Regions from separate parts of the Chryseobacterium sp. 22543 genome, predicted to be linked through region 1. Evidence: riboswitches for the same ligand, from Rfam matches in the RefSeq annotation. Region 1 holds a riboswitch; each other region holds the start of a gene.
What was found. A riboswitch is a leader RNA that binds a small molecule or an ion and turns the genes downstream of it on or off. The one in region 1 is predicted to bind cobalamin.
Positions count from the first base shown of each region.

Region 2: another riboswitch for cobalamin. It lies ahead of metE (5-methyltetrahydropteroyltriglutamate--homocysteine S-methyltransferase); the one in region 1 lies ahead of ACTJIP_RS15140 (TonB-dependent receptor plug domain-containing protein).
Region 3: another riboswitch for cobalamin. It lies ahead of ACTJIP_RS03390 (TonB-dependent receptor plug domain-containing protein); the one in region 1 lies ahead of ACTJIP_RS15140 (TonB-dependent receptor plug domain-containing protein).
Region 4: another riboswitch for cobalamin. It lies ahead of prpB (methylisocitrate lyase); the one in region 1 lies ahead of ACTJIP_RS15140 (TonB-dependent receptor plug domain-containing protein).

Region 1 covers NZ_JBQENH010000004.1:143,834-146,038, reverse strand. Annotated here, with positions in the region: gene ACTJIP_RS15150 (cytochrome-c peroxidase) at 1-44, shown strand, start outside; gene ACTJIP_RS15145 (transporter) at 57-1,004, shown strand; cobalamin riboswitch at 1,095-1,279, shown strand; gene ACTJIP_RS15140 (TonB-dependent receptor plug domain-containing protein) at 1,389-2,205, shown strand, end outside.
Region 2 covers NZ_JBQENH010000002.1:883,702-885,906, forward strand. Annotated here, with positions in the region: gene ACTJIP_RS09785 (Lrp/AsnC family transcriptional regulator) at 26-487, opposite strand; cobalamin riboswitch at 683-868, shown strand; gene metE (5-methyltetrahydropteroyltriglutamate--homocysteine S-methyltransferase) at 1,043-2,205, shown strand, end outside.
Region 3 covers NZ_JBQENH010000001.1:777,459-779,663, reverse strand. Annotated here, with positions in the region: gene ACTJIP_RS03395 (T9SS type A sorting domain-containing protein) at 1-807, shown strand, start outside; cobalamin riboswitch at 934-1,110, shown strand; gene ACTJIP_RS03390 (TonB-dependent receptor plug domain-containing protein) at 1,143-2,205, shown strand, end outside.
Region 4 covers NZ_JBQENH010000002.1:872,744-874,948, forward strand. Annotated here, with positions in the region: gene ACTJIP_RS09740 (LytR/AlgR family response regulator transcription factor) at 1-164, shown strand, start outside; cobalamin riboswitch at 515-705, shown strand; gene prpB (methylisocitrate lyase) at 1,163-2,059, shown strand; gene prpC (bifunctional 2-methylcitrate synthase/citrate synthase) at 2,062-2,205, shown strand, end outside.

The DNA.
Region 1 (2,205 bases):
TGTCCGACAAAAGTTTTATATCCAATCCAAAATTTGCAGAATAAATTATAGAAAACATGAAGAAGATTATAGCAATACTATGTTTAATGGTATTTAGCCTGAGCCAGGCAAATCTGGTTAGAGACAGTATGTATATTGCTCAGAATGGCTTTAGCAGAATTGATTTTGATGATGACTGTGATGCATGCGGTTGTGCGGCCGGTAACGGATCATCCGGTTTTGAATCTTTGCTGAATCCACAGTTTATCGGAATCAAATATTTTGCACAGCATTACAAAGCAAAAGAAAATTTATTTGTAAAAGATCTTACACAGGATCAGTATTTTAATACCTTACAGCTTTGGGGAAAAATTCCATTGACTAAAAAACTAAGTGTATATGCAAGTCTGCCATTTCATTTTCATGAAAAAAGGACTATGCAGGGAGATATCAAAATCAACGGAATCGGAGATCTGAACCTGATGGGAATCTATCAGCTAATGAGCTCTAAAGATAATTTCCATCACGTGAGCGGAGGTTTGGGCGTGAAAATTCCTTTGGGAAAGTTTGATGAAAAAGGAGCATCCGGAGTCAATCCGAGTTTTCAGTTGGGAACAGGAAGCTGGGATTATCAGGCGGCTTTGAATTATAAATTTCAAAAGAATAAAGTAGCTGTATTGGTCAATACAGACTATACAATCAAAACGGAAAATAAGAAGAATTACCATTTCGGAAACCAGTGGAACTACGCTGCAACAGGATTTTATCAGGTTGCAGGAAATGAAAAATCTATCTTTTCTGTAAAAACCGGAGTGCAGGGAGAAGTGTATGCTCAGAACAAGCAGTTTGATGAAGCCCTGCCCAATACAGCCGGAAGTGCATTGTATGGGAAGATTGGGTTTGAAGCCTCTTATAAAAAACTGAGCCTGGGAAGTGAACTCATGCTTCCTATGTATACCCATTTGGCTGGTGGTGATATTGAAGCAAAATCCAGATTTAGTATTTTCCTGAATATCGGAATTTAAATAAAACCCCTTTTTAATCATGTTAAAGCTCCTTCGGGAGCTTTAATTGTTTATGAATCATGATTTTAATTGGGGGTTAGGAATAATTTTTTATCTTTGCCGAAATTTGGTGAGCCCTAAAAAGCTCTTAAAAGGGAATCCGGTGAAAATCCGGAACAGACCCGCTGCTGTAAGCTCCGCACCAAGATTTTTGAAGAATATATCCACTGTTTTTTAATGGGAAGGATTTCAAAAATGGAGTAAGTCAGAAGACCTGCCAGAAAATAATCGTTTGACGCTTTCGTGGAATAAAGCTTAGGACATCAATGATTCTGTGCAGTGACAGCTGTGCTTTGTCGTTGTATTCTTATATCCATTAGCGTCTTCATTATCCTAAATGAGCTAATGGCGGCAAAATTAACTATATCTGCAATTCATAAAGCTGTTTTCACAATACTGGTGTTAACATTTCATCTTTTGTCTTCTCAAACCAAAAAAGACAGTGTTCAGGAAGAATCAATCAAAGGGATCAACCTTTACAAGAAAAACTTCAAAGAAATTCTTCCGGCACAAACCCTGCAGGGCGAGCAGCTGGAAAGACTGAACAGTCATTCTGTAGCAGATGCTCTTCGGTATTTTTCCGGTGTTCAGATCAAAGACTATGGAGGGATTGGCGGATTGAAAACCATTAATGTCCGAAGCCTCGGAAGTCAGCATGTAGGCGTTTTCTATGATGGAATTCAACTGGGAAATGCACAGAACGGACTGGTAGATCTGGGAAGATATTCTTTGGATGATCTGGAAGAAATATCATTGTATAACGGGCAGAAAAGCGAGATTTTTCAGCCGGCAAAAGATTTCGGTTCTTCGGGATCTATCTATTTACAGCCTAAAACGCCTGTATTTAAAGGAATAAAGAAAACCAATCTTGTGATAAGAGCAAAAAGTGCCTCCATAGACCTTTTTAATCCGTCATTCCGATTGGAACAGAAAATTTCAGACAGAACTTCTGCCAGCTTCAGTGGAGAATTTCTGCAAAGTGATGGGATTTACAGATTTCGGTATGCCAAGAAATATCCTGATGGACAGCAGGCTTATGATACGATTGCAAAGAGGCAGGACTCAGATATCAAAGCGAAACGTTTTGAAACTTCGTTAAACGGAACTTTAAATAACGGAAGCTGGAATGTAAGAGGCTATGGTTATATTTCAGACCGTGGAA
Region 2 (2,205 bases), on a different contig from region 1:
TTCAATTCTCAATTTTTCATTTTTATTATATGGTGATTCCATGATTGTTTTTCACCTCAGCCATGACAAACGTACTGTGAGTGCTCCCTATAGAATCTACAGATCCCAGTTTATTAAACACAAAATCCTGGTAATGTTTCATATCCCGTACCTGAACTTTCAGAAGAAAATCAAAATCTCCGGAAATATTGTAGCATTCTGCAACTTCTTCAATTTCTAAAATTTCTTTCACAAAATCATAACCTACAGATCGGTCGTGAATTTTCAGCTTAATCTGACAGAAAACCGTAAACCCACGGTTGAGTTTTTCAGCATCAAGAACAGCGGCATATCTTTTCACAAACCCTTCCTGTTCCAATCTTTTTACTCTTTCAAAAACAGGTGACGTGGAGAGGTTCACTTCTTTAGCAAGCTCTTTAACGGTCAGTTTTGCATTTTTCTGGAGCAGCCTCAGCAGCTGTACATCCTTATCATCGAGTTGTTCCACAGAATATTATTCTTTTAGATTATAAAAACAGTCAAATGTAAAGAATTATATGCTTTTTACTGTGTTTTTTAAAGTTTATTTTGCTTAATTAATTAGCTTTTATTGTATGTTTATTCTGTATTGTTAATTTTACACAAGATTAAAAACTTTTACTGATGACTATCATTACAGGTAAAAGTACAGTTCTTTAGAGATACTTCATCAAACAGGAAAGGTTTTACGTAACGTAGATTAATAGGGAATCGTGTGAGAATCACGAGCTGTCGCGCAACTGTAAGTAACATACCAAAGGTTTCTGTCCTTATATATCCACTGCCAAAAGCGGGAAGGATGATGGAAACTGTTACAAGTCAGGAGACCTGCCTTTACTGAATTGACGATGCTTTCGCGGTCTGAAGCTTTGGGTCATACAGATGATATATCGGATTTATACACTTTCTCTGTAAGGGAATTGTATTGTTTGTTATATCATGATCCTGAAATTTTTATCCGTTAAAACATTACGAAGCATTTTTAAAAGACTTTACCATTAAGTTTAATTAAAAAGTAAAAAAAATGCAAACTCACATTCTGGGCTATCCGCGTATTGGTAGCAAAAGAGAACTCAAAAAAGCCTGCGAGCAATATTGGTCAGGTAAAATCCTTTTGGAAGAACTTCTGAATACGGGCAGAAATATCTGTAACCAAAACTGGAACATTCAGAAAGAAGCCGGTATAGACCTTATTCCCTGTAATGATTTTTCATATTATGATCAGGTATTGGATATGAGTCTTGTGGTAGGGGCAATTCCCACACGTTATCATGAAGTAGTGCTTAAAAAAAACAATTCTGAGCTGGATCTTTATTTTGCCATGGCAAGAGGATATCAGAAAGAAGGACTGGATATCACAGCGATGGAAATGACAAAATGGTTTGATACCAATTATCACTATATCGTTCCCGAGTTTTATAAAAATCAACAGTTTAAACTGAGTTCAGATAAAATTTTCAATGAATTTGCAGGAGCAAAGCAGGCAGGAATCAATGCAAAACCGGTCATTATCGGACTGGTTTCTTATCTGTTGTTAGGAAAAGAGAAAGAAGAAGGATTTGATAAACTGGATCTGGCTGCAAATCTTCTTCCCGTATATACAGATATCTTAACAAAACTTCAGGAGCAGGGCGCAGAGTGGATTCAGTTTGATGAACCGTTTTTAGCGTTGGACTTAACGGAGAAAGCGAAAGAAACTTATCATTTTGTTTACGCTGAAATAAGAAAACGTTTCCCAAAACTGAAATTTATTGTTGCCACTTATTTTGAAGGATTAAATGATAATTGGCCACTTGCCACCTCACTTCCTGTGAATACTTTACACATTGATTTGGTTAGAAACCCTGAACAGTTAGATGATATTCTGAATGGTATTCCGGAAAGCTTAAGTCTTTCATTGGGTGTGGTTGACGGAAGAAATATCTGGAAAAATGATTATGAAAAGTCTTTGTCTTTCATTCAAAAAGCAGTTGAGAAATTAGGATCTGAAAGGGTTTTAATTGCTCCTTCCTCTTCATTACTTCATTCACCTTGTGATCTGGATTTTGAAACCACACTTAATCCGGAAATTAAAAACTGGCTGGCTTTTGCCAAACAAAAAGTGGCAGAAGTGGTAACGCTTAAAGAACTGGCATCCGGAACAGAGAATAAACAGATTCTTGCTGCTTTTGAAGATAATAAAAAAGC
Region 3 (2,205 bases), on a different contig from region 1:
ATAGTTTCCGGACGCAGTTCCAGGGCAAATGCAATCAATGCGGCAGGAACCGTGATTGTAGGGTGGCAGGATGAGCCAACCGGAACAAGAAGCGGTGCAAAATGGCAGGATGGAGTAGAAAGTTTTATTACAGATAATAACGGGAATAATGTAGGAGAAGCAGGCGGAATTTCGGCTGACGGAAATACCATTATAGGATCTGCAAATCCTAATCCTTATGTTTGGAATGCTACAAGCGGGCTGACTTATATAACACATCCTAATGCTTCGTTCAATTTCAAAGGAGGAGCTACAGGAATTTCAGCTGATGGAACACGAGTTATTGGTTTTTACAGAGCATTTGGAGCACCTCCAATGTCGGGAGAAGGTTTTATCTGGACTGCATCTGCCGGAAGAATTAATCTGAATGATTATGCAGTATCCTTAGGAATTGCAACGAATGGAGTAACGATGGGACTTCCTCTGGCGATTTCACAAGACGGAAAGAAAATTGCCGGATCAGGGACGAATGCTTCAGGTCAAATAGTTGCTTTTTATCTGGATACTTCTGAATTCTTATCAGTAAATGATACCGTGAAAGAGAAAAACAGTGTTGGCATTTATCCTAATCCTGTAACTGATGTGCTTTATTTTAAAGGAACAGGAAAAATAGAAAAAGCAGAAATCTATAATATGGTTGGGCAAAGGGTGAAATCGTTCAATACTGTGGAAGGACAAATTGATGTTTCATCTTTATCAAAAGGAGATTATATTCTGCAATACTCTGTGAAAGGAGAAAAACAAGCTTATAAATTCATTAAAAAATAACATATATAAATAGTAAAGTAGTGGGATGATGGCCGTTTTCAATTTTGAAAGCGGCTGTTTTTTATTTGTAAAAGTCTGAAATTTTTGATGTAAAAGCCGGTTTTTTGGCAAATACATATAAAAAACTATCTTTGCAAAAATTTTGGTTTCCAGTATTTTGGAATGAAAAGGGAATTGGGTGTAACTCCCATACTGTCCCCGCAACTGTAAATCGCAATAAAAGTTTCTGCAAACAACCACTGTCTAAAACGGGAAGGAGCAGAATGCGAAAGTCAGGAGACCTGCCAACATTATAATCAAAAAACATATTGCTTTCGGAGGAAAAGTAAAAAAGTATGGATATAAAAAGATCTTTAGTACTGCTTTTTTCATCTTATGGCTGTTTTCTTTTTGGACAAGAGAAAACCATAGACACTATTTATGTCTTCGACAACCAGATGAATAGGGTGAAACTTTTTCATCCCGTAAAAATAATTTCGGCAGAAGAGGCCGAGAAAAACTCCAGTAATCTTTCAGAGCTCCTGAGATTTCAGTCACAGGTTTTTATCAAAGAAAATGGCCGAGGGGCTGTTTCTTCACCATCTTTCCGGGGTACTACCGCTCAGCAGACTGCATTTGTATGGAATGGGATTAATATCAACTCCAGTTTTTTAGGACAGGGAGATATCAATAATATTGCTTTGTTTGGCTATGATCAGATCGGTATAAAAGCCGGCGGTGGAAGTGTAGTCTATGGAAGTGGTGCCATTGGGGGAAGTATTCACCTGAATAATACCCTTGATTTTAATAAAGGTTTCCATGGTTCTTTATTTTCTGAGGTGGCTTCCTTTAATACCTATAATAATTTTGTAAAAGGTTCTTACAGCAATGATAAGTTCAGTTTTAAAGCTTCCGGAAATTATTCTGTAAGTGAAAACAATTATGAGGTAAGCGATCTGAAGTATATCAACAGAAATGGAAATTACTATAATACCACATTCAATGCAGGTGCATCCTATAAAATAACCAACGATCATAAAATTTCGTGGCAAAGCCAGTTTTTCGATTCTTCACAGCATTATCCTGTGTATGAAGAAACGGGAACAAAAACAAAATATAAAACTCAAAGTATAAGAAGCCTTCTTTCCTGGGACTGGAATAAAACTAAGTTCAGCAACTCTTTTAAAGCGGCCTATACAGAAGAAAACTTTCAGTATTTCGGTTCGTTAAACCAGCCTAAATCAAGTGGGGGAACAGGGAAAAACTATATCTTTAAAAATGATTTCAATTATTTTCTGAATTCTAAGTGGAATTTTAATCTTATCGGAGAATTTCAGATCAATAAAGGTGAAGGATATCAGAGCGGAATATCCAGTGTCAGTAGAAATATTGGCTCTGTTTCCGGGTTGCTGAGGTATT
Region 4 (2,205 bases), on a different contig from region 1:
ATTTTTTCAGAATTAACCGAAGTGAAATCGTTCAGAAAATACATATTGAAAGGATAGAGCGTTACAACAGAAATACACAGTCTATCCAGATAAAAGGACATAAAATCCACCTTATCACAAGCCAGAGTAATACCTCTGCTTTCAGAAAATGGATTGAAGAATAAAGATTAAATTTTTGACTGAAAATGATATAAAAAAGATCATTTGAAGCCAGAAAATGAGCATCCATTATCGCTAAAAAAAAAGTTTTAAAAAACGCTTCAATTCCAGAATGAAAAACAATAACAAGTAGACAGTTTCTTTGAACTTGTCTGATTTTTTCACGACATATCTTGTGGATTTTGTAACAAAAAATGGGCAGGATAATCTAAATTATAATGTCTGTTGGGTGAAGAATGTATTTTTAATAATAACATAATCAATGGATTATGATTAAATAATTATTGTTTGCATAAAATATCTTTCATGTTTTTATAAAATACCTATATTTACCACCAAGGAGTTCTTAACATCTTCTTTATCAACCGAAACTGGTTACACTTAGCTGTGTCTTAAAAGGGAATCGTGTGCAAATCACGAACTGTCGCGCAACTGTAAGTAACATCAAGGTTTTTATCAAAAAAGGTCCACTGTATACCTCGTTATATGGGAAGGGCGATAAAAACTGTTACAAGTCAGGAGACCTGCCTATTTCGAATTGACGATGCTTTCGCGGTCTGAAGCTTATAGTCAGGTATGATACGATATGGATAACAGTGGGATCAATATATTTTGTCAGCTCGTGTTATTTTTGTGATGCAGATAAGTAGTGGAGCGGTATGCTCTTTCATTATCGTGTATTCATCGTATTTTTCCTTTTCCATATTTTTCTTTCTCACAGGCATTGTGAAGTTTATCAGGAACTTTTTATGAGGATTTAATCAATATAAAAAGTTAAAAAAATGTATCCATTCGATTTCGATTATTCATACAGCAGCAGACTTGGAAATAAACAGATTGGCACGGAGATAATGGCTCTGAATTCCGGATTACAAAAATCGATTAAAACAAATCAGTTACTTTTTGATTTCCTTTTTAACATATCATGCAATGCCGGTAGCTATTGTGATGCCTGTTCATGGTTTTCTGTAAAACAAATTTCAACTAAACAATAAATATTATAATGACTACAAGTGAAAGTTTGAAGTCTCCCGGTATGAAATTTCGGGAGGCCATGCGAAAAGAAAGTCCTCTTCAGATTGTTGGCACCATCAATGCCAATCATGCATTGTTAGCACAGCAGGTAGGTTTTAATGCAATTTATCTTTCAGGAGGCGGTGTTGCTGCGGGTTCTCTGGGGATTCCGGATCTAGGAATTACCACGCTGGAAGATGTATTGATTGATGTTCAGCGTATCACGAATGTTTGCGATGTACCGCTCATGGTAGATGTTGATACCGGATTCGGACCTTCAGCATTCAATGTGGCAAGAACTGTAAAGTCACTGATTAAAGCTGGAGCTGCGGCCCTCCATATTGAAGACCAGGTAGGGGCAAAACGCTGTGGACACCGCCCGGGAAAAGAAGTGGTAACCAAAGAAGAAATGGTAGACAGACTGAAAGCAGCGGTAGATGCCCGTACCGATGAAAATTTTGTAATTGGTGCCCGTACCGATGCATTTGCTAATGAAGGATTGGAAAAAACATTGGAAAGAGCAGCAGCTTATAAAGAAGCTGGAGCAGATTTTATTTTTGCAGAAGCCGTTCCTGACTTAAGCTTTTATCACAAGTTTGTTGAAGCTGCAGGAGTTCCAGTGCTGGCTAATATTACCGAATTCGGGATGATCAGAATGTACACGGTGGAAGAATTAAAAAATGCAGGCGTGGGACTGATCCTTTATCCGCTTTCTGCTTTCCGTGCTGCCAATAAAGCAGCTCAAAATGTATATGAACACCTTCGTAAAGACGGAACACAGATCAATGTATTGGATACTATGCAAACCAGGGAAGAACTCTATCAAAGCATCGGATACTATGACTACGAACAAAAATTAGACAACCTTTTTAAACAAAATAATTGATAATGTCAACTAACAGTGAACCCACATTTAAACCTAAAAAAAGCGTTGCGCTTTCAGGGGTAGCAGCAGGTAATACGGCTCTTTGCAGTGTCGGAAAAAGTGGAAACGATCTCCATTACAGAGGATATGATATTCTGGATCTGGCA